Regions from separate parts of the Vibrio sp. Vf1514 genome, predicted to be linked through region 1. Evidence: riboswitches for the same ligand, from Rfam matches in the RefSeq annotation. Region 1 holds a riboswitch; the other holds the start of a gene.
What was found. Region 1 has a riboswitch for lysine ahead of lysC (lysine-sensitive aspartokinase 3). Riboswitches for the same ligand answer to the same signal wherever they lie in the genome.
Positions count from the first base shown of each region.

Region 1 (10,981 bases):
GGCTCGGGCCGCACGGAAGTAGAATTTAAATACATCAACGACCGTGGCGACATTCGTGTCAAACGTCATCCGTTTGAAGGCATTCTCAATACCTTGGAACGTCGCTACCGTGACACGGAATCCAGCTCGGTACGCGAAGAGTTGGTGAAATACATTTCCAACAAACCGTGTGCGAGCTGTGCAGGCACACGCCTGCGCCTTGAAGCGCGCAACGTGTTTGTCAACGACACCACCCTGCCGCAAATTGTCGAGCTGAGCATTGCCGATGCGCTGACATTCTTTCAGTCGCTGAAACTAGAAGGTCAGCGCGCGCAAATCGCCGAGAAGGTGATGAAAGAGATCAACGACCGCCTGCAATTTCTGGTCAACGTCGGCCTCAACTACCTCAACCTGTCGCGCAGTGCCGAAACACTCTCTGGCGGTGAAGCGCAACGTATTCGCCTCGCGAGCCAAATCGGTGCCGGTCTTGTGGGGGTGATGTATGTGCTGGATGAGCCGTCGATTGGCCTCCACCAGCGTGACAACGAACGCCTATTGAAAACACTGAATCATTTGCGCGATCTGGGCAATACGGTGCTGGTCGTCGAGCACGATGAAGATGCCATTCGTTTGGCGGATCACGTGATTGATATCGGCCCGGGTGCCGGCGTGCATGGTGGCTCTGTGGTGGCCGAAGGCACCGTGGATGAGATCATCGCGAACAAAGACTCCTTAACCGGTCAGTACCTGAGCGGTGCCAAAGCGATTGCCATTCCGAAACAGCGCGTTCCCCGCGATGCCAAGAAAACCGTTGAGCTCATCGGCGCGACCGGCAACAACCTCAAAAACGTGAATCTGTCGATTCCGGTCGGCTTGTTCAGTTGTATCACGGGCGTCTCCGGTTCAGGTAAATCCACCCTGATCAACGACACCTTCTTCAACATTGCGCATGTGGCGCTCAACGGAGCAACAACCTCAACGCCAGCGCCGTACAAATCGATCAAGGGCTTGGAACATTTCGATAAAGTGATCGACATCGATCAAAGCCCGATCGGCCGTACACCGCGTTCTAACCCGGCCACATACACCGGCATCTTCACGCCGATCCGCGAGCTGTTTTCCGGCACGCAAGAATCGCGCTCTCGCGGCTACAAACCGGGGCGCTTTAGTTTCAACGTCCGTGGCGGTCGCTGTGAGGCGTGTCAGGGAGACGGGGTGATCAAAGTCGAAATGCATTTCCTGCCAGATGTGTATGTGCCGTGTGACGTGTGTAAAGGAAAGCGTTACAACCGCGAAACTTTGGAAGTGCGTTATAAAGGCAAAACCATCGATGAAGTGCTGGACATGACGGTGGAAGATGCGCGTGAATTTTTTGAACCGGTTCCGGTGATCGCGCGCAAACTGCAAACCCTGATCGATGTCGGTTTGTCTTACATTCGTCTTGGTCAAGCGGCGACCACGCTGTCTGGCGGGGAAGCGCAGCGAGTGAAGTTGGCGCGAGAACTATCTAAACGCGACACTGGTAAAACGCTGTACATTCTTGATGAACCCACAACTGGCCTGCACTTCCATGATATTCAGCAGCTGTTGGATGTGCTGCATCGCTTGCGTGATAACGGCAACACCGTGGTGGTGATCGAGCACAATTTGGACGTCATCAAAACGGCGGACTGGATTGTCGATTTGGGGCCAGAAGGCGGACAAGGGGGCGGTGAAATTATTGCGCAAGGCACGCCAGAAGATGTGGCGCAGGTCGAAGGATCACACACAGCGCGCTTCCTTAAGCCTATGTTGAAATAAAAAAAAGCGGTAAAGTGACGAAACCAGCGACCTCACGCTGGTTTCTTTTTTTCCATTTGGTTGTGAGACATTATGGCAACATTGTTACTGAGTGGCACTCAACTCGAACCGCAAGCACCCAGTGTTCCGTTGAATAAACCGTTTCTGCTTGCGTTGGGGGGCGTGTACCTGCTCGCCATGCACTTTTTTATGCCCAATCCGGGCGGCGCCGGATTGGCATTATCGTTCAATGTCACCACGTGGCTGGTACTGAGCATTGCGCTCGCCGTTGGCCTCTATCAACTGGCCAATTCCCGTAAGCTGCGTTACTCCAAACTGACGGTCGTATTTGTACTCAGTTGCGTGATCATGACGCTGCCAATGTGTTACACCAACGCCAATTGGCAAGGCGCACTGAGCCGCTTGACCGGACTATGGGCTGGGATGCTGTTGTTTGTTGTGCTCCAGCAATTTTATTTCAGCAACAAACACAAACAACGCTTGCTCTGGTTCATCGTTCTGGCTTGTCTGATAGAAGCCGCCTTTGGCCTGTTTCAATACTTTGAGCTCAAACCCGGCAATCTCTTTGGCTACAACACCACGGCTAATCGTCCTTACGGCATTTTCCAACAACCGAATGTGATGGCCAGCTTCTTGGCCACGGGGTTGGTACTTTCAGGGTATCTCCTCGCTCGCCAGCCCAAGAAATACAACAAACACCTCAGTGAAGTCAGCCTGCTCTATTTAACCCCGCTCATGACGCTCCCCCTGCTGGTTGTGCTGGCATCGCGGACAGGGTGGTTGTCGGCCCTCTTCGGGGTGGCGTTAATTCTGCCGTATCTCTACCGCTTTTCAACGCGTCAGCGTTTTATCAACTGGCTGCTGGCCACCCTCGCTGGTGTCCTTCTCGGTCTCGCCGCAGGGCACTCTGCGGGCACTGCGCAATTGATTGAGCAAAAAGCTGATTTGGACAGTCCGCGCCGTTACACCTTTCCTCAAGCAGTGGACATGCTGATCGAGAAACCATTTACCGGTTACGGTTACGGGAATTTCGAAGCCAAATACATGTTGTATACCGCGCGTCAGCATCAACTGAACAACCGCTACCCGCCCGGTTTACCTGCGATGGATCATCCGCACAATGAAATCCTGTATTGGGGTGTCGAAGGTGGATTGCTGCCGATCCTCGGCATGGCGATTGCGGCAGGATTTGTGTTGATGCGCATCCGTTCGGCCAAAAAAGGTACGCGACTGGCGATGTTTGCGCTGTTGTTGCCGATGGTGCTGCACAGCCAGTTGGAATATCCGTTTTATCACTCTGCCATTCACTGGATTACCTTTGTGATCCTCCTATTTTGGATCGACCAGCGCGTCGCAAAATATCGCTTTGCGCGCTTTAGCAAAATCAGCAAGTCCGCCCTGCGCATCACCAGTTTGTTGCTGCCGTTCTTGACGGCGGTGTATATGCTCAGCGCATTACACACCAACTACATTCTGATGAAGTTTGAAGGCTCGCATCCAAAGAATCCGGATCTGTTGAATCAGGTCACCAATCCCGTGGTATGGCAGGATCGCTATGATTGGGACGTCTACAGCACTTACCTCAATATCGGTTTGTACAATCAGCAGCCGCAATACATTCAGCCTTATATTGATTGGTCGTTGGCGATCATCAAACACAAACCTCGCCCTGCGTTTTACAGCAACCTGATTCTGGCCTACCAAGGCTTGGGCGATCACAGCCGCGCCGAACAGATCCGTGCCGAAGCAGAATTCCTGTTTCCTCGTCAAGACTTCACCACTGTGCACTACGAGCCGCCCTCTGCGGCGGTCTCGAGCGTACCGAATCTGGATGAAGATGACGAATAAAAAAGGTGGCCTCAGCCACCTTTTTTGCAGTAAAACTTTTTGCCATGCAACGTCGCCATTTATTGCGTCAGAGCATCTTCCAAAGCCTTAAGACATAGCGCAATATTTTCCGCTCGCGCGCCATAACCCATCACGCCAATGCGCCACGCTTTCCCCGCCAACGCCCCCAAACCTGCACCAATTTCTAAGTTGTATTCATTCAATAGATGATTGCGCACCGCGGCATCATCAACCCCGTCAGGAATGTAAACCGTATTCAACTGCGGCAAACGACTGGCTTCGTCCACCACAAACGTCAATCCGAGCTGTTCCAGCCCCGTTTTGAGTTTCTCGTGCATCTGCCGATGGCGTGCCCACGCGCTTTCCAGCCCTTCATTTTTCAGCATCAATAACGCTTCATGCAGCGCATATAAACTATTCACAGGAGCAGTATGGTGATAGCTGCGTTTACCCTGCCCGCTCCAATACCCCAGCACCAAACTCTGATCGAGGAACCAGCTTTGAATCGGCGTCTTGCGTGACTGTATTTTCTCAATCGCTTGAGCAGAGAACGTCAGCGGCGATAAACCCGGTGCACACGACAAACACTTCTGGCTACCCGAATACACTGCATCCAGTTGCCACTCATCCACCAGCAACGGCACTCCGCCGAGTGAAGTCACCGCATCGACAATCGTCAACATGCCATGCTGCTTTGCCAATGCGCCCAACGCTTGGGCATCACTGCACGCGCCGGTCGAGGTTTCCGCATGCACAAATGCCAGAATCTTCGCATCAGGATGTTGTGCGATCGCGTCAGCCACTTTGTCAACCGAGACGGGGGCGCCCCATGCATCATCCACAATCACCACATCGCCACCGCAACGCACCACGTTTTCACGCATGCGCTCACCAAACACACCGTTGCGGCACACGATCACTTTATCGCCCGGTTCAACCAAGTTGACGAAACACGCTTCCATGCCCGCACTGCCTGGCGCGGAGACTGCAATGGTAAAATCGTTCTGAGTTTGGAATGCATATTTCAACAACTGCTTGAGTTCATCCATCATGCCGACAAACAGCGGGTCCAAGTGGCCAACTGTTGGGCGGCTTAATGCCTGCAAAACCTGAGGGGAAATATCCGATGGCCCCGGGCCCATCAAAATGCGGTGTGGGGGAATGAAACTGCGGATGGTCATAAGTGCTCCTTGCTTTGGGGGTTGAGGAAAATCAAGGTTAATCCAATTCGTTCGCCACCACAATTCGACGGAGGTCTAGAGGTCGAACCACTGTCACATTCAGTGCATAATTATTTTCATTTGCTAAGACATTTACGATTGACATTAAGTACATAAACCCGTTCAATGTCTGAGCTATCTAGCAGAAGAGGAGCACTGCCCAGGCAGGTGTTTTGTGGAGCCTCAACTCCAAAACAGAACACTCAGGGGGAGCAGTGCCGAGATGGATCAGAATTGTGGTTCTGGTTTGTCGGTTGAATGGGCTGAATCCCTTCAACTGTCATCAGTACAACGCTGATGAAGAGCTTCTGAGGAAACCTGTCAAAGTACACCTCTCTTTTTTGCTCTAAGAACACTCTCTTCAAAACATTGGACGTTGGATTACCAACCATTTTATTTTCTGGGAAGTCTGGGAGAAATGCCGTGAGTGCATTCAATGTCGCCAAATTTGGCGGTACAAGTGTTGCAAATTTCGAAGCCATGAGCCGTTGCTCTGCCATCATTGAAAACAATCCACACACCAAATTAGTGGTCAGCAGTGCCTGCTCAGGTGTGACCAACCTATTGGTTGAACTGGCCAATGGCGTGCAAGAGTCAGAACAACGCGCCCTGATCCTCAAACAGTTGGCAGATATTCATCATGCCATCATTGACCAATTGGCGGATCCGACTCAGGTCGAAAAAGAGGTACACACGATTTTAGACAGCGTCGCGAGCGCGGCTGAAGCAGCCTCGTTTCAATCCAGCAAAAAACTAACCGATCATCTAGTGGCGTGTGGTGAGCTGATGTCGACGCATATTTTGGCGCAACTGATGCGCGAGCGAGGCATCAATGCGGTACGTTTTGATATTCGCGACGTGCTGCGCACCGATGATCATTACGGCCGTGCGGAACCTCAGCTCGACGAGATTAAGCGTCTGGCAAAAGCAACACTGGTGCCTTTGTGCCAGCAAAACGTGGTTATCACGCAAGGCTTTATTGGTTCAGATGAACAAGGCAACACCACCACACTAGGGCGTGGCGGCAGTGACTATTCCGCGGCGCTGATTGCCGAAGCTGTTGAAGCCAGCGGACTTGAGATCTGGACGGATGTCCCAGGCATCTACACCACCGATCCACGCATTGCCCCCAAAGCGGCCCCTATTCCAGAGATTAGCTTCAGCGAAGCGTCAGAGATGGCCAACTTTGGCGCCAAGATCCTGCACCCTTCGACGCTGGTTCCGGCGATTCGTCACGGTATCCCGGTGTTTGTCGGTTCGTCAAAAGAGCCAGAAAAAGGCGGCACTTGGATTCGCCAAGAAGTAGAAAACTCGCCACAATTTCGCGCCTTGGCCCTGCGCTGCAACCAAACCATGGTGACCCTGCGCAGCGCCAAAATGTTCCACGCTTACGGCTTCCTCGCCAAAGTGTTTGAGGTGCTGGCCAAGTACAAAATCTCCGTCGATCTGATCACCACCTCAGAGATCAGTGTTTCGCTCACATTAGACAAAACCGACACCGCTGGCGGCGCACCGGAGCTGCCGCAAGAGGCTCGTGCAGAACTGGAAGAATTGGCGACAGTCGAGGTGGAACACAACCTGTGTCTGGTGGCGTTGATCGGTAACCAGATGGAAACCAAAGGCTACGCCAAACAAGTATTCAGCACATTGGGTGACTTCAACCTGCGCATGATTTGCTACGGCGCCAGTGATCACAACCTGTGTTTCTTGGTCGATGCCCCCGTGTCGAAGAACGTGATTCAGAAACTGCATGAAGATCTGTTCGAGTAATAAGTCGCTTTCATGAGTCACACGCATAAAGAAAAGGTCACCCGAGGGTGACCTTTGTTGTTTCTGTGCTGTGCTATTTCAGTACTTAGCCGTTGATATTGGGCCCAAGCCATTTTTCAGCTTCGAGGTGATCCCACCCTTTGCGCTGAGCGTAGCTTTGCACCTGATCATCTTGAATCTGCGCAATGGCAAAGTAGCGTGAATCCGGATGCGAGAAATACCAGCCCGACACTGATGCACCCGGCCACATCGCATAACTGGTGGTCAGCGACATGCCAATCGTCTCTTCAACCTTAAGCATCTCCCACAGGGTGCCTTTCTCAGTATGCTCAGGACACGCGGGATAACCGGGCGCTGGACGAATCCCCTGATATTTTTCGCGAATCAGTTCGTCGTTCGACAGGTTTTCATCCGTCGCGTAGCCCCAAATCTCTTTGCGCACTTTTTCATGCAGGTATTCCGCAAATGCTTCAGCCAAACGATCCGCCACCGCTTGAATCATGATCGCATTGTAATCATCGCCCTGCGCTTTGTATTGATCCGCCAACTCACGTTCGCCAATCCCGCCCGTGACCGCAAATGCACCAATCCAATCCTTTTTACCACTCGATTTCGGCGCGATGTAATCCGACAAGCAGTAGTTTGCTCCTTTGGGCTTGTGGGTTTGCTGGCGTAGGTTATACAGCGTGTGCGCCACTTCCGTACGCGACTCATCGCGGTACACTTCAATGTCATCCCCGACACTCGCGGCTGGGAACAACGCGCACATACCGCTGGCTTTGAGTAACCCCTCTCGTTCAACCTTGTCCAGCAATTCGTTGGCATCTCTAAACAGACGCTGCGCCTCCTCGCCCACTTCTTCGTGTTGCAAGATCGCAGGGTATTTACCCATCAGCGACCAGGTCATGAAAAATGGCGTCCAGTCGATGTACTGACGCAATGTAGATAGCTCAAAGTGTTCAAACACATGGACGCCAGGTTTGGCTGGCACTGGCGGTGTGTAGCTATCCCAATCAATCGGCGCCTTATTTGCCCGAGCTTCCGCAAGTGTCACCGGACGCGTCTTCGGCGTTTTACGCGCATGTTGATCACGTGTGCGTTCGTAGTCCAAATCCAATTTTTCAATAAAGGCTGGACGCAACTCATTCGACAGCAATGAGGTACACACCCCCACCGCGCGTGAGGCATTGTTTACATACACCACAGGCTGATGATAGTTTTGCTCAATCTTCACCGCGGTATGCGCTTTCGAGGTCGTCGCACCGCCAATCAGCAACGGCAAATCAAACCCTTGACGCTCCATTTCTTTGGCGACGTGTACCATTTCATCCAGCGATGGTGTGATCAGACCAGACAAACCGATGATGTCGACGTTCTGCTCACGCGCCACTTTAAGGATCTGTTCACACGGCACCATCACACCCAAGTCAATGATTTCGTAGTTATTACACTGCAATACCACACCGACAATGTTCTTACCGATGTCATGCACATCGCCTTTCACTGTCGCAAGCAGGATCTTACCGTTGGTTGAGCCCGATTGTTTTTCAGCATTGATATACGGTTCTAAGTGCGCCACCGCCTGCTTCATCACGCGCGCCGACTTCACCACCTGCGGCAGGAACATTTTGCCTTCGCCAAATAGATCGCCCACCACGTTCATGCCGTCCATCAGCGGGCCTTCAATCACTTCCAGCGGCTTGCTCGCATTGACGCGTGCTTCTTCGGTATCTTCAACAATAAATTCGGTAATCCCTTTGACCAACGCATGTTCCAGACGTTTCGCAACTGGCCAAGTCCGCCATTCAAGCGCAGACGCATCGTCCTGTTTGCCCACCGCGTTTTCGCGATACGCATCAGCAATCTCCAGTAGGCGTTCGGTCGCGTCGTTGTGACGGTTGAGGATCACATCTTCGACCGCTTCCCGCAGCGTCTCTGGCACGTTGTCGTAAATTTCCAGCTGGCCGGCATTCACGATGCCCATGTCCATGCCGTTTTTGAAACAGTGATACAGGAACACCGCGTGGATCGCTTCACGCACATAGTTGTTGCCGCGGAAGGAGAACGACACGTTGGAGACACCGCCAGAGATCATGGCATGCGGCAAATCGCGTTTGATGTCCGCAACCGCGTTAATAAAGTCGAGCGCATAGTTATTGTGTTCATCGATACCGGTCGCGACCGCGAAGATGTTCGGGTCAAAAATGATGTCCTCTGGTGGGAAACCCACTTCATCAACCAGAATATGGTAAGCGCGGCGACAGATTTCTAATTTACGTTCACGAGTATCGGCTTGGCCAACTTCATCGAACGCCATCACAATCACCGCGGCGCCGTAGCGACGTACGAGTTTCGCCTGTTGAACGAATTTCTCTTTTCCCTCTTTGAGGGAGATGGAGTTCACGATACCTTTACCCTGAATGCATTTCAGGCCCGCTTCGATGACTTCCCACTTGGATGAGTCGACCATCACCGGAACTTTCGAAATCTCTGGCTCCGACGCACAGAGGTTCAGAAAGCGCACCATACAAGCTTCGGCATCTAACATGCCTTCATCCATGTTGATGTCGATGATCTGCGCGCCATTTTCGACCTGTTCACGCGCGACATCGAGCGCTTCGTCATACAGCTCTTCTTTAATCAGGCGCTTGAAACGTGCCGAACCGGTCACGTTGGTGCGTTCCCCCACGTTCACAAACAGCGTTTCTTTGGCGATGTTCAGCGGCTCAAGGCCCGAGAGACGACATTCCACATTGAGCGTTGGCAACGCGCGAGGCGTCACGCCTTCCACGGCTTTCGCCATTGCAGCAATGTGTTCCGGCGTCGTCCCACAACAGCCGCCCACTAAATTGAGGAAACCCGTTTTGGCCCATTCTTCAATGTGCTCGGCCATCTCCTCTGCGGAAAGGTCGTATTCACCAAAGGCATTGGGTAAGCCGGCGTTGGGGTGAGCAGAGACATGACATTCGGCAATACGTGATAACTCTTCCACGTATTGACGTAGTTCGTCAGGACCCAAAGCACAGTTCAAGCCAAAAGAAATTGGGCGCACGTGACGCAGGGCGTTATAGAAGGCTTCTGTGGTTTGGCCCGACAACGTACGACCAGAGGCATCCGTAATGGTGCCTGAAATCATCACGGGCAATTCAATGCCCAACTCTTCAAATACCGACTCGACCGCAAACGCACACGCTTTGGCGTTCAGTGTATCGAAGATGGTTTCAATCAGGATGAGATCACTGCCGCCCTTAATCAGTGCGCGCGTCGATTCAGAATACGCTTCAACCAACTGATCAAAGGTGACATTTCGATAGCCGGGGTCGTTCACATCCGGTGAAATCGAACACGTACGGTTGGTTGGGCCAAGCACGCCAGCCACATAGCGAGGTTTATGCGGCGTTTTCGCCGTCCATTCGTCTGCCGCTTCACGCGCGAGCTTCGCTGCTGCCAAATTGATCTCAGCACTCAGCGATTGCATGTCGTAATCCGCCATCGCAATGGTGGTGGCATTGAAGGTGTTGGTTTCGAGTATGTCGGCGCCCGCTTCGAGGTAAGCGGTATGAATCTCTTTGATCAACTGAGGCTGAGTAAGTACCAACAGGTCATTATTTCCCTTCAGATCACTGTGCCAGTCGGCAAAACGTTCACCGCGATAATCCTGCTCTTCCAGCTTATATCCTTGGATCATGGTGCCCATACCACCGTCGATCAACAAGATTCGCTGTTGCAGTTGCGATTCAATTTGGTGTCTTACATTAGTTCCCACAATACAGCCTCATTCCTTTTGCTTTTTTCCCATCCTATCACACATTGAATAGAAATCTAGACGTCTAAAACAGCAAATTTACTCGATTCATTGACCCGCGAATTGATAAAAGGGTATATAAAAAAGTGTTTGCTATTTACCCAGCATCGAAGGACAATTTCGTTCATATTTTGTTACACAACGAGAAGAAAATGTCGGTCTACTATACTCTGTGCTTTCTATCTGCTGCGGCAATGATGATCGCCTTTTTAAACAGTAAGATAGGTAAGATGCAAACCACGATTGCAATCACTGCCGGGTCCATGTTGCTTTCCTTACTTATCCTCATCGCCGGTCAGAATAACTGGTTTCATCTGACTCAAATTGCTACTGAAACAGTCACCAGCATCAACTTCGAAAACTTCCTCCTCAAAGGCATTTTAGGATTCCTTCTATTTGCCGGTGGTCTGGGCATTAAACTGCCGAACCTGAAAGATCAAAAGTGGGAAATTACGGTTTTAGCACTGGGTGCGACGCTCTTCTCAACCTTCTTCATTGGTTTCGGTCTCTACGGCCTCTGTCAGCTTATCGGTATCCAATTTGATTTAGTCTACTGCCT
Region 1 covers NZ_CP197267.1:311,404-322,384, reverse strand. Annotated here, with positions in the region: gene uvrA (excinuclease ABC subunit UvrA) at 1-1,779, shown strand, start outside; gene ACS18Q_RS01510 (PglL family O-oligosaccharyltransferase) at 1,852-3,627, shown strand; gene ACS18Q_RS01505 (pyridoxal-phosphate-dependent aminotransferase family protein) at 3,687-4,808, opposite strand; lysine riboswitch at 4,986-5,163, shown strand; gene lysC (lysine-sensitive aspartokinase 3) at 5,271-6,617, shown strand; gene metH (methionine synthase) at 6,703-10,383, opposite strand; gene ACS18Q_RS01490 (cation:proton antiporter) at 10,575-10,981, shown strand, end outside.

Region 2 (10,981 bases), 1.6 Mb from region 1:
TCAAACCTGGAATGTCATCATCACGAACCAGCAACAGATCAATTGGCATATTTAGTGAATGAACCACCAATCGTTCACCCATGATATTGAATTTCACACCACATTTTTTCAAAAGCTCCTGACACTCTTTACTCAGGCGACCTTTCTTTTGAACTGCGATTCTTAGGCGTTGTGTCTGCATTACATTCTTCCTTTGCAAATTATTGAATTTATTTCAGATTTATGAAAACCAAATAGTAAAAAACCCTCGAGAGATTGGTCTCCCGAGGGTCTGAAATCTTAAAATACTTTTCATGTAACCACCGGGAGAGTCCTGCCTCCCGGGTATGCGTACATCTCCCGAAAGACAACTTAGGGATGATGGTGATGATGAATGTTCATGACAAAATTACGCATACTTAACAACTTTTCGTTGGTTAACTGGATTGCTTTCAACACTAACGAAGCTGACGAAAATTTGCAACCGCTAATTTAATTTTTTTTCACCTTTTGTTTTCGTGGCCCAACGCCCGTGTATTCGGGCATTCACAATCATGACTCAGCGCACCAATCCGGCCTCTGTTTTGCCTGCTGATCTCCCCTCATACATCGTGTTGATATCCGCGGCGAACGCTAAAAAACCAACATGCACAGTGATGAATTTCACATAAAAATGCGCCATCCGCATGACGTTCTTAAAAATAAGACAACTCAATTCCCCCAACGGGTTTGTGAACCGCTACGGTTAAAGAGTCATTCTGTTGTCTTGGTATACCTTGTGAACCCTCAAGCCGATTCTGTTGACACCTCGGCCATCCACACGCTGGAGTTAATTGGCGAAAGTTCCAGCATGGCCGACGTCCGTCACAAGATAGTCAAATACGCAAGCAGCGACGCTGAAGTACTCATTCAAGGAGAAACCGGGGTCGGCAAAGGGCTATGCGCCAAACTGATTCATCAGCTCTCCTCACGACGAGAATCCCCCTTTATTGAAGTCAACTGTGGCTCGATTGCCAGCGGCCTGATTGCCTCGGAATTATTCGGCCACCAAAAAGGCGCCTTCACGGGTGCAATCACCGATCACGTTGGTTATATTCAGCGCTCGAATCAGGGGACGCTGTTTCTCGACGAAATTGGTGATATGCCCACCGACCTGCAAATTCATCTGTTGCACTTTCTCGAATCGAAAAAGATGCAGCGTTTGGGCTCCGACAGCAGCGTCAGCGTCAACTGCCGAATTATTGCAGCCAGCCACGTCGACTTAAAACAAGACATTATTCAGGGCGGATTTCGGGAAGATTTGTATTATCGCCTCAATATCTTACCGCTATTTATTTCCCCACTTCGCGAACGCAAAGCCGATATTCCGGGGTATGCTCACTACTTTCTCAACGTGTTGAGTGACGGTAAAAGGAAGCACTTAACCAAACCGGTGTTGGATTATCTCAGTCGCCACTCATGGCCCGGTAACGTACGTGAACTGCGTAACGTGATTCAGCGAGCCATCATTATGTGTGGCGACAAAAATATAGCCATTGCCGACCTCGGGTTGGATCTGGCGGATCGGCAAATGCTTCCCGCCTTTGACACCATCGATTCAGATTATTTGTTGCAGGTGATTGGCGAGCATAAACATAACATGAGTGCGGCAGCCCGTTATTTGGGTATTTCCCGTACCACTTTATATCGATTGCTCAAAAAGTACGATTTGCAGAAATAAAAAAAGCCCCGCCGAAGCGGAGCTTTGTCAATCAATCAAGGCGTTAAGCAGTTTCGCACTTTGACATCTTCGCTTTTGATAAGCTGATGAAAGCAAAACATACCGCAATAAAGGCTGCCGTAGCCGCTGCAAATGACAGCGCCAAAGAGTCCGTCATGCCTAGGACCACGAAACCTATCGCGGATACGCCCGCAACCGCCAAAGAGTATGGCAGCTGTGTCGATACGTGATCAATGTGGCAACAACGCGCACCAGTAGAAGACAGGATCGTTGTGTCTGAGATAGGTGAACAGTGGTCGCCAAATACAGAACCCGCCAGTACAGCACTCAGCATGGGTAACATCAGCGCGATATCGGTTGCACCGGCCATGTCACCGGCGATTGGCAGCATGATGCCGAAGGTGCCCCAAGAGGTACCGGTTGAGAACGCCATAATCCCTGACAGTGCAAAGAGGATGACAGGTAACCAGTGCGGGTTAATACTGCCCTGCACCAACGACGAAAGGTATGCGCCCGTTTTCATGTCACCAATCACGGCACCGATCGTCCACGCAAAGACCAGAATCAGAATCGCGCCAAACATGGATTTTGCGCCAACCCACAATGTTTTTGCAATTTCTGTCATCGCAATGCGTTGTTTCAGTACGGTATAAAGCGCCACCGCCAAGCCAACCAGACCACCGTAAATCAGGGATGTACCCACGTCGGTATTTTCAAATGCACCCAGCAGGTTAAACGCAATGCCGTCATCAGCCAGCGATTGACCACCGGTGTAGAGCATCGCGCCAATGGTTGCGACAATCAACAAGACGATCGGCAGGATCAAGTCCGACACTTTGCCGTGCTCGCTTTCGCGAATATCCAACTCTTCATTGAGATCGTGAGCCACTTCTGAATCGTTGTCGCCATCAAAGCCACGGCCTTGAGACGCGTTGATTTCATGTTGACGCATTGGACCAATGTCCATTTGGAACCACACAACCGCAAACACCATCAACAAAGCGAAAATAGCGTAGAAGTTCATCGGAACCAAACGCAGGTACGCGCCCAGTGGTGAGTAATCCGTAATACCGTGTGACACCAAAATGCCACCGATAATGGTCATAATGTAGGCACCCCAGCTAGACGCTGGCATCACCACGCACATTGGCGCAGCCGTTGAATCCAGAATGTAAGCCAGTTTCGCACGGGAGACATAGAAACGGTCCGTCACAGGACGGGCAATCGAACCCACGGCGAGACTGTTAAAGTAATCGTCAACAAAGATGAATACGCCAAGGAAAGCAGCCAGCAGCTTCGAGCCACGTTTGCTCTTCACGCGAACTTGCGCCCATTCAGCAAAAGCACGCGTACCGCCCGATAGCGTCAGCAGCGCGGTCATCATGCCCAAGAGCAACAGGAAGCCAACGATACTCATGTTCCACGTGTTCAGACCACCGTCTTCAATAAAGACATTCGACACTTTGGTGCCGACGTAGCTTAATGCGCCACCCACAGAGTAATCGGCAAGAAGTAATGCACCAAGTAAAATACCGACACCCAAGGATACCAATACTTTGCGGGTAATAATCGCTAGGCTAAGAGCCACCAACGGCGGCAAGATAGACAAAGGAGAGGAAGCAAAATCAATTAAATTCATGATCTTCAAAAACCAGTAATAAATGGCTAGAGATCTACTGCAGACAAACCACGCAACGCAGTACGCAATTTATGTTGAACTAAGCGAAAGGGAAGCGAACACTTCACCCAACCCTACAGTAGCGCTCCATAGTTTAACAAAATATAGACTATGGCAGTGTTGGCGCTATTCGCGAACAACCCCAGCCAGCCGCTTTGATGTGCAAACTGACTTCGGCGATATAGCCTTTCTTCATGGTTCATTGGCATCACCCCAACCATGAATACTATTCGATACCGCGCCTCTACATCGAAAGTAGGACAATACGCTACGGCTGACTGCAATCAGCTGATGCCCACGTCGTACTTCGCATTAGGTGCGAGCTATTGTACTTATCGAGATTGTCAATGCAACATATCCTGTTACTTTAATTCGCCGACACAAGGTCACACTGAAGAGGTAGGCATTGATACTCATTTCATATAACTATGCAATAAATATCACGAACACCATATATAAAGACACACCAAACATGCATCAATTTAACCAAACGACCAATAAAACCATAATTAACTTATGGATGAATTCGTCACACAATAATAACCAATGTCATTTAATTCGCTTATATTGAATATTTTCAATATTATTTCACTTTCAATGTTGCCAGAATAAATTACTGGGTTTAGTATTGAACTGTTAATTATTCTATTTTATAGGAAACGGTAATGTCGGAAGTTACGAAAACTCTGTTGAATATTCGCAGCCTACGTGCTTATGCTCGCGAATTGACTCTGGAGCAGCTAGAAGAAGCTCTGGATAAATTAACAATCGTTGTTCAAGAACGTAAAGAATCTGAAGAAGAAGAGCGCGCAGAACGCGAAGCGCAAGAAGCTAAATTAGCAGCGATCGCGGAACAAATTGCAAAAGACGGCATTGACGTTGATGCACTGATTACTGCCCTTGCTGGCGAAACAAAAACAAAAGTAAAAGGCAAACGCGCGCCTCGTCCTGCGAAATACAAATACATGGACAACGGTGTAGAGAAAACTTGGACTGGTCAAGGTCGTACACCTTCTGTTATCCAGAAAGCACTGGATGAAGGCAAATCTCTTGAAGAGTTCGCGCTATAACGCATGTTAAGCAAATGAAAGAAAGGCTCCGAAAGGAGCCTTTTTTATTAATCGCAGAAATAAATAACCGTGGATGTTGTAGCAAATCGATATACTCCCAATTGATGATCATCTCATTGTGTATACTGACTTACATGTTGCATTATTCTGACACATTTCTACATTTTCTATATGTAAATTTCTACATCAACAAATTTCAACGCATAGCATACGCTAATTATTACCAATCATTGGCCGATAAAAAAACGCCACCCTTTGGAGTGACGTTTTTAAATAACAACTGATTAGCGTTCCCAGTAGGCTTCTTCCAAGCTGTCTTCCCGCTCAGGCAAACCACGCGACAAACGTGGTGAATGTTGAACCAATACCTCATAACTCACGCGGTTTGAATATTTACAAACCTGAGAAAATGAAGAATAAGTTAGAAACTCGTGCTGGTGTTTACTGGAATTCGGTACGTTTTCTTTGTGGTATTTATTCGCTGCCATATCGTGCAACAGTGCCGACAAAGCCGCATCGCCCGCACCATTAGTATTTTTAATCTTCTCAGGGCCACCCATATAAGGCGCAATATGAGAATATACACGCACGGGGTTGATGCAGCTCGCTTTGCTCGCCGGACGGCTAAATTCAAAACGGTTGAATTCTGGAATCGAGCCCGGTAGCAGCGGCAGAGAGGTTTCACGTTTCACGGTATCTTCAGTATACCCGGCCATGAACAGCCCCACAGGACCTGCAGTACACAGCACCAAGTCCACCCAATCCAACGCTTTGTTCGAAGCCGCCAGTGGGTCGCGCTCGCCGGTTAACGCTTCCGCTTCATCTTCGTTCATTGCGACAACCGTGACATGGTCACGCAGGAATTCCTGCCAGAAGGTTGGATCGTCTTGAATCACGAACTTGGTGCCTAAAGTCAGCACCACAGGCACATCGTATTTCTTGGCAAATTCGATCGCGCGCATGGTGGCATCCGGCATTGGGTCGCCAGCTTTGCAGCGCACTAAATAAGCGGTGATCACCAAAGCCGAAGCACTTTGGAAAATCTTCTCAGGAATATTTTCCGGGCTTAGCTGGTTCATCTGACCTTCGCTAATCGCAAATGTCCGTTCGCCATCTTCAGTGATCAATGCAAAACAGCGGCCAATGGCGCCGTCCACACCTTGCAGATAATTCAGATCCATACGGCTGGAGGTATTACACAGATAACGGTAACCGTAGCTGCCGATTTTAATGTCCTGACTCATCACCCCTAATAAGGTCGAACGGTCATCTGCCAGAACCGAATAGTTGTGCAGCGTGTTTCCGATGGTGCCACCGGCATATTCATTGGTGATCAGTTTTTCAGACTTTAATTCGTTGTATAACGCTTCCGCGGCGTCATCATTAATGACCAGCGAATGTCCTTTACTCAAACCATAACGCTCAATCAAGTCGGTATCGACTTTCGCTTCAATATCCACCAAAGTTTGGTCGATACCAATAATATGAGTGCGCGACATCTTTTTGCTTTCTTGTGCTTGAATCACAAGAGGGTCACGCGCGTGTACAGGAAAATAGTGCTTTGATTTGCGTTGGCCAGGAAATTTCATAACGTCAATTTGGGCTTGGAATGAAAGGATGCGGGATTCTACCTTGCACCCTATACGGCGGCAACTCACACAATTATAGCAAACGATTGCAAAGCGGATATTTTTATCAGCGTGATAAATAAGAACGATTACATCATGCATCGTTATTAATATAACCTCATTTGCCTTCCAGTTTTCGCCGGTACAACATCGCATCATTTCAAGGTTCAGCATCCCCCCTCACCTGTTTCGGTAATTTCTGCTAAACGGTTGTCGATTATTTCACCGCTGACGTAAACTCCAGCAAATAACACGGCAAGGAAGTGTGATTGCGGTCGCGGATCTGTCCTCAAAAAAATCTTTCTGTTAGAATCTGCCTCCTAGTTAATCAAGTGGTGTTTAGTCATGTCAGAGAACCGCAACGCAAACAGCCAAAAGAAAGTCATAGTCGGTATGTCAGGTGGCGTTGATTCATCCGTTTCAGCTTATCTTCTTCAGCAACAGGGGTATCAGGTCGAAGGCCTGTTCATGAAGAACTGGGAAGAAGATGACAACGAAGAATACTGCACCGCGGCGGAAGATCTGGCCGATGCTCAGGCAGTCTGTGACAAACTGGGTATCCATCTGCATACCATCAACTTTGCCGCAGAATACTGGGACAACGTGTTCGAGTATTTCCTCGCAGAATACAAAGCCGGTCGTACGCCAAACCCAGACATCCTTTGTAACAAAGAAATTAAGTTCAAAGCCTTCCTCGAATTTGCTGATGAAGTGCTCGATGCTGACTACATTGCCATGGGTCACTATGTGCGTCGTACGTTCCCAGAACACGGTGAAAAACCGCAAATGCTACGTGGTCTGGATGGCAACAAAGATCAGAGTTACTTCCTTTATACACTGGGCCATGAGCAAGTTGCTCGCAGCCTGTTCCCTGTGGGTGAACTTGAGAAACCGGAAGTCCGCCGAATTGCGGAAGAACAAGGACTTATCACGGCGAAGAAAAAAGATTCGACCGGGATTTGTTTCATCGGTGAGCGCAAATTTACCGATTTCTTGTCTCGCTATTTGCCAGCGCAACCGGGTAAAATCGAAACACCTGAAGGGAAAGTCATTGGTGAGCATCAGGGTCTGATGTATCACACGCTGGGTCAACGTAAAGGTCTGCACATTGGTGGGATGAAAGACGGCTCGGAAGATCCGTGGTACGTGGCCGAGAAAGATCTGAAACGTAACGTGCTCATTGCCGTGCAAGGTGCCGATCACCCATTGCTGAAATCCAATGGCCTGATCGCATCTCAGTTGCACTGGGTTGACCGCCTGCCAATGACAGAACCGATGCGTTGCACGGTGAAAACACGTTATCGCCAAACGGACATCCAATGCACCGTGACGCCTGTGGATGAGAACACCATCAAAGTGATGTTTGACGAACCACAAGTGGCGGTGACCCCAGGTCAGTCAGCCGTATTCTATCAAGGCGAAGTATGTCTTGGTGGCGGCATCATCGAAGAACGACTTTCTTAAGTCGATTCAGCTCGTCAATTTTAGGAGTATATACGTGGCTAACACAAACTATGACCGTACCATCGCTTTCGCCGGGATCTGCCAAGCTGTTGCTTTGGTTCAGCAAGTGGCGAAAAACGGTTACTGTGATTCAGACGCGTTTGAAACTTCACTAAAAGCAATTCTGTCGACAAATCCATCGAATACGCTGAATGTATTCGGCAGCGAGGCCAACCTCAAAGTGGGCCTCGAATGCTTGGTCAATGGCATCGACAGTACCCCGGCTGGCAGCGAAGTGACTCGCTACATCATCAGCCTGATGGCTTTAGAACGTAAACTCACCGGCCGTCGCGACGCGATGTCGCAGCTTGGCGATCGCATTCAAATGATTGAACGCCAGGTCGAACATTTCGACCTGTTTGATGATCAGATGATCAGCAACCTCGCCAGTGTTTACCTCGATGTGATTAGCCCAATCGGCCCACGCATTCAGGTAACGGGCACGCCCGCAGTCCTGCAGCAAACCACCAACCAGCAAAAAGTGCGTGCACTGCTGCTGTCGGGTATTCGCTGCGCTGTGCTGTGGCGGCAGGTTGGCGGCAAACGACGCCACTTAATTTTTGGTCGCAAAAAGATGATTGAACAGGCGAAGATCCTGTTAGCCAGACTGTAATCAAGTCCTCGTTAGCTCGCGATCCGTCGCGAGCTACTTTTTTGCGCCCAATTCTGATTCTTTGACCCAAACAACGTTAGCGCAAACGTTTGCGCAATATTCGTGACAATTGCCACTGTTATTGGTATAAAGCACACGAAATTTAGAAACTCAATTCAGGAGAACACCATGGAACTGTCAGCATTGACTGCTGTTTCACCAGTAGACGGCCGTTACGGAAGTAAAACTATTGCACTACGCAGCATCTTTAGCGAGTTTGGCCTACTAAAGTACCGCTCTATCGTTGAAATCCGTTGGCTACAAAAATTAGCAGCCACCGATGCGATTAAGGAAGTACCAGCATTCAGTGCAGAAGCAAACCAGTTCCTGGACGACCTCGCCGCCAACTTCAGTGAAGAAGATGCGCTGCGCATCAAAGAGATTGAACGCACCACCAACCACGACGTGAAAGCGGTTGAATACTTCCTGAAAGAAAAAGTTGCGGGCGTTCCTGAACTACACGCTGTCAACGAATTCATTCACTTTGCGTGTACGTCTGAAGACATCAACAACACCTCTCACGCGCTGATGCTAAAAGAAGCACGCGAAACCGTAATTCTGCCAGAAATTCGTAACCTGATTGATGCGATCAAAGCACTGTCTGTGGAATACCGCGATATCCCACTACTGTCACGGACTCACGGTCAGCCAGCGTCACCATCCACCATGGGTAAAGAGATGGCGAACGTGGCGTACCGCATGGAACGTCAGTACAAGCAAATCGAAAACGTTGAGATTCTGGCGAAAATCAACGGCGCAGTCGGTAACTACAACGCTCACCTGTCTGCCTACCCAACCGTGGATTGGCACACATTCAGCGAAGAGTTTGTGACCGAATCTCTGGGCGTCACTTGGAACCCATACACCACGCAGATCGAACCGCACGATTACATCGCTGAGCTGTTTGATGCCGTGGCTCGTTTTAACACCATTCTGATCGACTTCGACCGTGACGTTTGGGGTTACATCGCACTGGGCCACTTCAAGCAAAAAACCATTGCTGGCGAAATCGGTTCTTCAACCATGCCGCACAAAGTAAACCCAATCGACTTCGAAAACTCAGAAGGTAACTTGGGCCTGGCAAACGCAGTCTTTGGTCACTTGGCGCAAAAACTGCCGATCTCTCGCTGGCAACGTGACCTGACGGATTCAACCGTGCTGCGTAACTTGGGTGTGGGCGTGGGCTATGCCATCATCGCTTATGCTTCAACCATGAAAGGTATCAGCAAGCTGGAAGTGAACCGCGACGCCCTGCTGGCTGAGCTAGACAAAAACTGGGAAGTTCTGGCTGAGCCAGTACAAACAGTGATGCGTCGTTACGGCATTGAGAAACCTTATGAGAAGCTGAAAGAGCTGACTCGTGGTAAACGTGTCGACGGCGAAGCGATGCGTCACTTCATCGATGGTCTGGAACTGCCTGAAGACGAGAAAGCTCGTCTGAAAGAGATGACGCCAGCAAGCTACATCGGTTACGCCATTGAGCTGACTGATCAGCTGTAATGCCTTCGCGGTGAAAGCGCTAAAAATTGAAAAGGGAGCCTCCGCTCCCTTTTTTGTTTACGACAAAGCTTAAACGCACAGCTGACATCGATTCTCTTCCAAAAACTCGCGTCTACTCTTTTTCAAAAACTCGTATTTAATCTTTTTCAAAAAACAGCGTCACTTTGCCCACTTCCAGACCAAATTTGCGAATGGTGGTGACATTAAATAAACGCTTGTCATCTTGACGGAACAACCAATCATCAAAGCTGACCGTCACTTCGCTGTCATCCGTCTTGAGCAGAAAATCGTATTGCCATTGCAGCGCATTGCCAATCTCTTGCCCGGTCGCAATGCCAATCACATCATCTGCCGTGCCTTGATAATGGCCGTCAGCGGTTCGCGTAATCGTCCAGACGCGTTGACTCTGCTCGCCATCATCAAACACAAAATCCTCAACCAACGTCAACGTATCATCGGCGACTTGGCCTTGAATCACCACCTGAAAACGCCGAGTCTGTTTGTTGCTGTAATCTTGCACCATGCCCCAAGCACGGGTTTCACCATGAAAATAACCAAACAGATCAAACGCTGGCTGAGTCGCCTGATACTCTTTTAGCTCTGCCGAACAACCCACAAGCAGCAGCACCGTCGCCAGCAACCACGTTTTCAACGTGTATTTCATCGATTCATTCCTATTAACTGATTCCGTAATTTGGGATATTCGGTTTTCGGCGACAACCAAATGGACAAAAACGCGTCATTCATCGCTTCATCTGCAACCGTACCGAGCAAACGCTGCTTCCCCTGCTGCGTGAAATAGTACATTTGCCCCGTGACGCCATCCGACACATAGACCAAGCGTTCACCAGCTTTGACATTCGGCATCATGCGAGTCAATGCATCCAACCATGCGTCACTGCGAGATGCGTCATACCCCAGCTTGTGCCATTGATCTTGCGTCGCTTCCAGCAATTGCTCACGGCTGATGTCGCGCAAATATCTGATTTCCAGTGCCACCGGATGCGGGGTCACATCGCTGTCTTGCTGATAGTGCCCATCGGGCGTGCGCAGTTGCGAGGCGTAGATATCGAGCCAAAACCAAGACAAGGTCGCCTGCCCGACCACGGGCCAATCCGTCCATTGCGCCGACGACTTGGCGTGAACTTCTGCACTATTCGCGGTCGCGGCCCAAAGGACGGCCATCAGGTAAAGTTGAGCGGTTACGAGTGATGTTTTCATTCCTAAATACCTTCATCAGTAACAAAGACA
Region 2 covers NZ_CP197267.1:1,890,164-1,901,144, forward strand. Annotated here, with positions in the region: gene hisG (ATP phosphoribosyltransferase) at 1-181, opposite strand, end outside; His leader region at 236-373, opposite strand; gene ACS18Q_RS08710 (sigma-54 interaction domain-containing protein) at 758-1,699, shown strand; gene ACS18Q_RS08715 (Na+/H+ antiporter NhaC family protein) at 1,743-3,338, opposite strand; lysine riboswitch at 3,450-3,632, opposite strand; gene ACS18Q_RS08720 (H-NS family histone-like protein) at 4,043-4,447, shown strand; gene ACS18Q_RS08725 (inosine/guanosine kinase) at 4,732-6,036, opposite strand; gene mnmA (tRNA 2-thiouridine(34) synthase MnmA) at 6,421-7,539, shown strand; gene hflD (high frequency lysogenization protein HflD) at 7,574-8,191, shown strand; gene purB (adenylosuccinate lyase) at 8,360-9,730, shown strand; gene ACS18Q_RS08745 (DUF3833 domain-containing protein) at 9,867-10,394, opposite strand; gene ACS18Q_RS08750 (chalcone isomerase family protein) at 10,391-10,951, opposite strand; gene ACS18Q_RS08755 (DUF2878 domain-containing protein) at 10,884-10,981, opposite strand, start outside.
Region 2: it holds a riboswitch for lysine, as region 1 does, so the genes downstream of both, ACS18Q_RS08715 (Na+/H+ antiporter NhaC family protein) here and lysC (lysine-sensitive aspartokinase 3) in region 1, are expected to answer to the same signal.